Regions from separate parts of the Effusibacillus dendaii genome, predicted to be linked through region 3. Evidence: riboswitches for the same ligand, from Rfam matches in the RefSeq annotation. Region 3 holds a riboswitch; each other region holds the start of a gene.

Region 1 (2,267 bases), 430 kb from region 3:
TCGGTTCTTTAATGAAAAACCAAATGGCCAGAGCGGCAGGTATACAAAGCACCGGAAAAGCGAAGAAGGCGGCATACCATACAATAAAAGCGACAAGAACGCCTAGAATAGGGCTTAACACTTTCCCTAAACCGTTTGAAGCCTCGATTAATCCTAGTGCTTGGCTGCGAGCCGCTCCTTTAAAAATGTCACCCGCCAATGCCATCGCAATCGGTGCCGTACCCGCAGCGCCAATTCCTTGCAATACACGACCGGCCATGATTACCCCGAATGGCTTATCCAGAAGCCAAGCGGCAACTCCGGCGATTAACCCTCCCAGTGCATAGAGAATCAAGGAGGGAATGATGACCGTTTTCCGATTGAATCGATCTGACAAAAAACCGGCCAACGGAATGATGATACCGGCAGGGACTGAAAATAGTGTGATCACAAGACTGGCCTGAAATTTGGAGATGTTCAGCTCTTCCTGCATCGTTGTTAAAATCGGAATCAACATGGAGTTTCCTAATACCATAATGAGCGGGACGCTGCCAAGGGCAATCAAAGGCAGCAAAGAAAGTTTCTTTCCGTTCGATGCTGTTTGCTCCATTTGTTTCAGCCCCTTCACGATTGTACTTCTATTCTTTCCGCCTCCTGTTGCAAAATGCAGGCAGTTGTTGTTAAAAACACTTGACGAAAAGACAGGAACAATTGTAAAGTGAATCCAAGAATTGAAAATCGCTCTTATCCAGAGTTGGCTGAGGGACTGGCCCTATGAAGCCCGGCAACCGGAATCGCGCCTCCACAAAGAGTGCGATTTGTGGTGCTAATTCCTGCAGGAATATTTCCTGACAGATAAGAGAGGACGGGTCGATATTTACGGACAAGGGTCTTTCTCTTAATGGGGAAGGCCCTTTGTTGTTTTGTATTTTGCCTAATTCGGAGGGATTTTTCAGATGAACATTGAGACAAAATTGGCGCAAGCAGGCAATCGGCAGGATCCGCTGACAGGTGCGGTCTCGTTGCCGATTCATCACGCTACCACTTTTGCGCATCCGGCATTTGGACAAAGCACAGGTTTTGATTACACTCGAACGCTAAATCCCACCCGAAAAGTACTGGAAGAAACAATTGCCGATCTTGAAAACGGGAAGCGGGGATTCGCTTTTGCATCCGGTATGGCGGCGATTGCCTGTCTGGTGGAACTGTTCGACCCGGGCGATCATCTGATCTCCACAAACGATCTGTATGGCGGCACTTACCGGTTGTTTGAACAGATTTTGCGGCGGAAAGGGATTGAAACAAGCTATGTCGATTCCACCGACCTGTCGCAGGTAAAGGCGGCGGTACAGCCCAACACCAAAGCGATTTTTATCGAGACGCCAACCAATCCCACCATGAAAATCACAGATATTGCAGGATGTGTATCGATTGCTGCCGAACATGGACTGCTTACGATCGTTGACAATACGTTCATGACCCCTTATTTTCAGCGTCCGTTGGATTTGGGAGCCGATATTGTGCTGCACTCGGGAACAAAGTATCTGGGCGGCCATAATGATGTGTTATGCGGTTTGCTGGCGGTAAAAGACGAGAAGCTGGGCGAGCGTCTTTTCTTCCTGCAAAATTCAATTGGCGCCGTTTTGGGCCCACAGGACAGCTGGTTAATGATCCGCGGCATGAAGACGTTGGCTCTCCGCATGGAAAAACATCAGGAAAACGCAGCAAAAGTCGCCGCCTGGCTGGCCACCCACCCGGCTGTTACAACTGTTTATTTTCCAGGGTTGGATGGTGCGCCCGGCAAATCGGTGCATGATCAACAGTGCACAGGGGCCGGCGGCATGCTTTCGTTTGAAGTGGAACATGAGAGCATGATTGAACCGATTTTGGCAAATCTGAAAATGATTACATTTGCGGAAAGTCTGGGCGGCGTCGAATCGTTGATGACGTATCCGGCCAAACAGACCCATTTTGATATTCCCAAAGAGGTGCGGGAAGCTTACGGCGTAACCGACCGACTGCTGCGGTTTTCTGTCGGGATTGAACATGCAGACGATATTATTCATGATCTGGCGCAGGCGCTGCAGGCGGCCAAATCGGAGGTGGCGGCCAAATGAAATTTGAGACGCGAACACTTCATACAGGATTTGAAATCGACAAACAGACGGGCGCCTCCAGCGTACCGATTTTTCAGGCATCGACTTTTCACCAGGAGGATTGGGATGGGCATCAGGAGTTTGATTATGCCCGTTCCGGCAACCCGACCCGACAGGCCTTGGAAAAAATCA
Region 2 (2,267 bases), 520 kb from region 3:
ATCGAATAAAACGTCTGGTTTTGCAGCAGTTGTCCACGGGAAGTGAGGAACAGTAGCACGCCCAGCGGCAATCCGATGACGATTGCAAAGAATGTCGACCAAACCAGCATCGAAAGGGTATTTACCGTTTCTGTGCCGATCTCTAGCCAGTCCAGATTCTGAAAACTCAGCCAGCCCATTCGATCACCTCCACATCGAGTCCGTGCAAACGAAGCATTTTCACTGCGTTTTCCACCCTGCTTTCGTCGCCTTCCAGTTCAGCTACCAGTTGTCCATACGGTGTATCCTTCATGCGGGAGATCGTCCCCTGCAGAATGCTGAACGGCACATCGGTTTCCTTCATCGTCTGGAACAAAATGGGCTGGTAGGTTTGCTCACCCAGGAAGGTGATCCGGACAATCGTACGCTGTTCGGCTGATTTTTCCCGTACCACCGCTTCCTGCAAATCCGCAAAATCCGCCACCTGTTCAATAAATTCACGGGTAGTGGAATGCTGCGGTTTAAGGAAAACATCAGCCACCTTTCCCATCTCTACAATTTTCCCGCCGTCAATCACCCCCACGCGGTCACATATCGATCGGATGACATGCATTTCATGCGTAATCAGCACGATGGTAATGTGAAGTTTTTTATTGATATCCAGTAACAAAGTCAGGATCGAATTTGTGGTCTGGGGATCCAGAGCGGAAGTCGCCTCATCACATAATAAAACTTTGGGGTCGTTTGCCAATGCCCGGGCTATCCCCACCCTCTGCTTCTGCCCGCCGGACAACTGCGCAGGATATTTATCCTGATGGGCTTCCAGCCCCACAAGTGCAAGCAGTTCGTTCACCTTACGCCGGATTTCGACCTTTGGCCGTTTCGCCAGTTCCAGTGGAAACGCGACATTTTCGGCAACTGTGGCGGAGGACAGCAGATTGAAATGCTGGAAAATCATCCCCATATAGCGCCGTTGCTCCTGCAGACTGCGGGCATCCAGTGAAGTCAGGTCGACACCGTCTACAATTACTTTTCCAGATGTCGGCCGCTCCAAAAGATTGATACAGCGAATCAGTGTACTCTTCCCTGCGCCCGAATGACCGATTACACCGAAGATTTCGCCTTTCTCTATATTCATATTAATTCCTGTCAGAGCCGGAATTGAGTGTTTCCCCGCCCGGTATTCCTTATGAAGATTCTGTAACTGAATCAATGTTCCACCCCCTTCAAACGAAAAAACCCCTTTTTTCGCAAACGAAAAAGGGGATATCTTAACGTCCCTTCTCATCTGCCAGAACCTCAGGTTCTGAAGGAATTGGCACCATCATACCCTTCACGCTGATTGCCTGCAGGGCCGGTTGCCGGGCTTCATTGGGCCTGTCCCTCCGCCTCTCTTGATAAGAAGAAGTAACCAAATCTATTTGGTTTTACATCTCGTTTAATCAACCGCAGTATATATCAATTACCAACAAAACTCAACAAAAAATTTTAATGCTATCTCTATTTTGAATTGGATCGAATTCGACCTTTTGCTTGATCGGTTGATAATATAATGTACCTTGGTGACAAATGGCGGTTCTTCGTGATGTTTTGATCCATGATTATATGGGTCACCCTGACTGAATTTTCGCCCGTTTCCACAAGAAACGCACGACCTGTACAATCTCGTCACCTGCTCCTTCATCAACCACTCCAAAAACGCCTTCCTGGTGCAGCGAAAAACCTGCATGAAATAACATGCCCCTCTTGTGAAAAAAGAAAGTTGGAAACCTTTCCGGTCATTTATTAAGAAGAGACGACCACTAAGACACACCTCACCAACCTCTCGGGTCCATTTCGGGAATTTTGGAATCGTAAGAAAAAACGAATAGGGCAATTCGAATATTCTCGAAGGTACAAAGATGCTTGCAATACAATTAGACGCAATCAGGCAGTGATCAACTGGTCGCTATTTGAAACTGACATTCGTAAGTTTGATTTTTCTCCTTACGCTGAAAAAAATAAATCTACTAGCAGGCGGTCCGCCATGTCAACCTTTTTCCATTGGCGGTAAACATCAGGGATACCTAGATGAAAGGGATATGTTTCCGGAAATGATTCGAGCCGTTCGAGAAATACGGCCGGAAGTTATCTTGATTGAAAATGTAAAGGGTTTGCTTAGGAAATCATTCAGTACATATTTAGAGTACATTTTACTTCAAATTACATATCCGGAAACCGTCCTGCCTAATCCTGAATTTGAGGACATTGGCAATATGATTCCTAACCATGAATATCGACCCGGTGCG
Region 3 (2,267 bases):
CGGGCTTATCGCCCGCATCGTTTGTTATCTGTTTTTTTCCAAAAACCCTCCGACCCATTCATTCATAATCTCAAATTCAATTAAAAATCCATCATGTCCGTATACAGAACGGATTTCCCGGTATTCGACCGATTTCTCTTTTGCTTTCAGCAATTCGTATGTTCCAACCATCTCGCTAGCCGGAAACAAAAAGTCCGAATCAATGCCTATCATTAAAGATTTCGCTTCGATCTGTTCCAAAACCGATTCGTAGGGAGCGCGGCCACGTGAAATATCATGCAGATCCATCGACTTGAGCAGATACAAGTACGAATTGGCATCAAACCGTTTGACCAGCTTCGACCCCTGATAACTCAAATATTGTTCCACTTGAAACTGAGACTCCATCGCATACGGATCGTCGCTCGACACCATCGACAACCCAAACCGTTCCTCATATAACTCGAAGCTGCGGTACGTAATCATGCCTAAACGGCGGGCCAAATTCAACCCTTTTTCGGGAAACGAGCGACCGTAATAATCGCCGTTATGCCAATCCGGATCGTTTAGAATTGCCTGCTTCATCACATTGTTGAAGGCAATGCCCATCGAGGAAAAACGGGTGCATGTCGCAATCGGAATATAGGTTTCCATCATCTGCGGATAACTGACCGCCCATTCGTAAACCTGCATGCCGCCCATGGAACCGCCAATTACTGAAAACAAGCGGTCGATGCCAAAACTTTTGACGAGATAATACTGTGCCTGCACCATATCCCGTATGGTAACAACGGGAAATCGCATGCCATAAGGCTTCCCGTCTGCCGGATTCACTGAGGCGGGTCCGCTGGAACCGGAACACCCCCCCAGCACGTTAGCGCAAATCATGAAGTAACGGTCTGTATCAAGCGCTTTGCCAGGACCAATCAAACCATCCCACCAGCCAGGGTTGCCGCTCGTGCTGCCCGCATGAGAATCCCCTGTCAGCGCATGACAAACCAGAATCGCGTTATCCTTTTGCTCATTCAGCGTTCCGAATGTTTCGTAAACCAGAACAGCATTGCGCAACCATTGTCCGCTTTGCAACATCATATCCGGCAACTGGAATTCCCTTCGGGCGACTTCTTCAAGTTGAACGGCCATGCGATCACCTCGCCTTCCCTCTAGAATGCAACTGTCATAGTCCGTAATAAAAAAACAATTAACAATAAAAAAAGCCCTCCGCAAGAGGGGGCTTTATTGTCGCACCACCTCTTATCTGCCAGAATACCAATGATTCTGCAGGAATTGGCACCAAGAATCGAAACGATCCGTTCCGTACGATTCCGGTTGCCGGGCTTCATCGGGCCAGTCCCTCCGCCACTCTAGATAAGAGTTCACCTATTTCGTTCAGAAAATCTTGAAACGAGTGTAACACGCTGCCGCACAAAACGTCAAGACAGATCGGAAGCCCCAGACATTCTGCATGCACCGCTCACCGTGGTTGTCCATTTCGCATGCATATGCTACTTTTGATGAAAATCCACTGCAAAGAAATCTTGGGAGATGATTGCGATGTTCAGAGAATTCAAGAAGTTCGCCGTACAGGGAAACGTGTTGGATCTGGCGATCGGGGTCATCATTGGCGGCGCTTTCGGAAAAATCGTCACATCGCTGGTCAACGACATCATCATGCCGCCGATCGGCTTACTGCTGGCAAAAGTCGATTTCGGCAATCTGTATATCAATTTATCTGACAGGCATTATGCTAGTTTGGCAGAGGCCAAAGCAGCTGGTGCCCCGACCCTCAACTATGGACAGTTCCTCAATAACGTGCTTGATTTTCTGATTGTTTCGTTCATCATCTTTCTGGCGGTTCGCCAGATCAACCGTTTTCACCGCAGAGAGGAAGAGGCCCCTACCACCAAACAATGTCAGTTTTGCATCAGTGAGATTCCTTTGAAAGCGACGCGTTGTCCGAATTGTACTTCCAATCTGAGTGAGTAAGTAATTGAATATATGAAGTCATTAACGAGGAAAACATCAACTTCAGTTTCGGGAAACTGAAGTTACAGAAACGCATGAATCAGAAATAGAACTGCAAAAGCCAATCCGAATCGCAAATGCCATTTTCGGTCCATTCTTCGATATCTGAACAACCCGGATATTGGAACAGGCAGAAGAACCAATAAAGCAAGAAATCCGCTAAGGTAATAGAAATCAAACGTAAAACCGTAAAGAAAAGCCCCAGCCACATGAAGAACGATCAGCCCGATGGCCAGGATAGCAATCGGAGTATGGTACGCACG

What was found. Region 3 has a riboswitch for S-adenosylmethionine ahead of metX (homoserine O-acetyltransferase MetX). Riboswitches for the same ligand answer to the same signal wherever they lie in the genome.
Region 1: another riboswitch for S-adenosylmethionine. It lies ahead of skT53_RS01705 (trans-sulfuration enzyme family protein); the one in region 3 lies ahead of metX (homoserine O-acetyltransferase MetX).
Region 2: another riboswitch for S-adenosylmethionine. It lies ahead of skT53_RS15080 (methionine ABC transporter ATP-binding protein); the one in region 3 lies ahead of metX (homoserine O-acetyltransferase MetX).

Annotation. Positions count from the first base shown of each region.
Region 1 is NZ_AP023366.1:325,740-328,006, forward strand. Features, by position in the region: gene skT53_RS01700 (MFS transporter) at 1-589, opposite strand, end outside; SAM riboswitch class I at 721-841, shown strand; gene skT53_RS01705 (trans-sulfuration enzyme family protein) at 936-2,096, shown strand; gene skT53_RS01710 (trans-sulfuration enzyme family protein) at 2,093-2,267, shown strand, end outside.
Region 2 is NZ_AP023366.1:2,827,270-2,829,536, reverse strand. Features, by position in the region: gene skT53_RS15085 (methionine ABC transporter permease) at 1-179, opposite strand, end outside; gene skT53_RS15080 (methionine ABC transporter ATP-binding protein) at 167-1,192, opposite strand; SAM riboswitch class I at 1,261-1,383, opposite strand; gene skT53_RS18905 (hypothetical protein) at 1,590-1,718, opposite strand; gene skT53_RS15075 (DNA cytosine methyltransferase) at 1,932-2,267, shown strand, end outside.
Region 3 is NZ_AP023366.1:3,347,683-3,349,949, reverse strand. Features, by position in the region: gene metX (homoserine O-acetyltransferase MetX) at 25-1,122, opposite strand; SAM riboswitch class I at 1,231-1,354, opposite strand; gene mscL (large conductance mechanosensitive channel protein MscL) at 1,534-1,965, shown strand; gene skT53_RS17765 (hypothetical protein) at 2,028-2,267, opposite strand, start outside.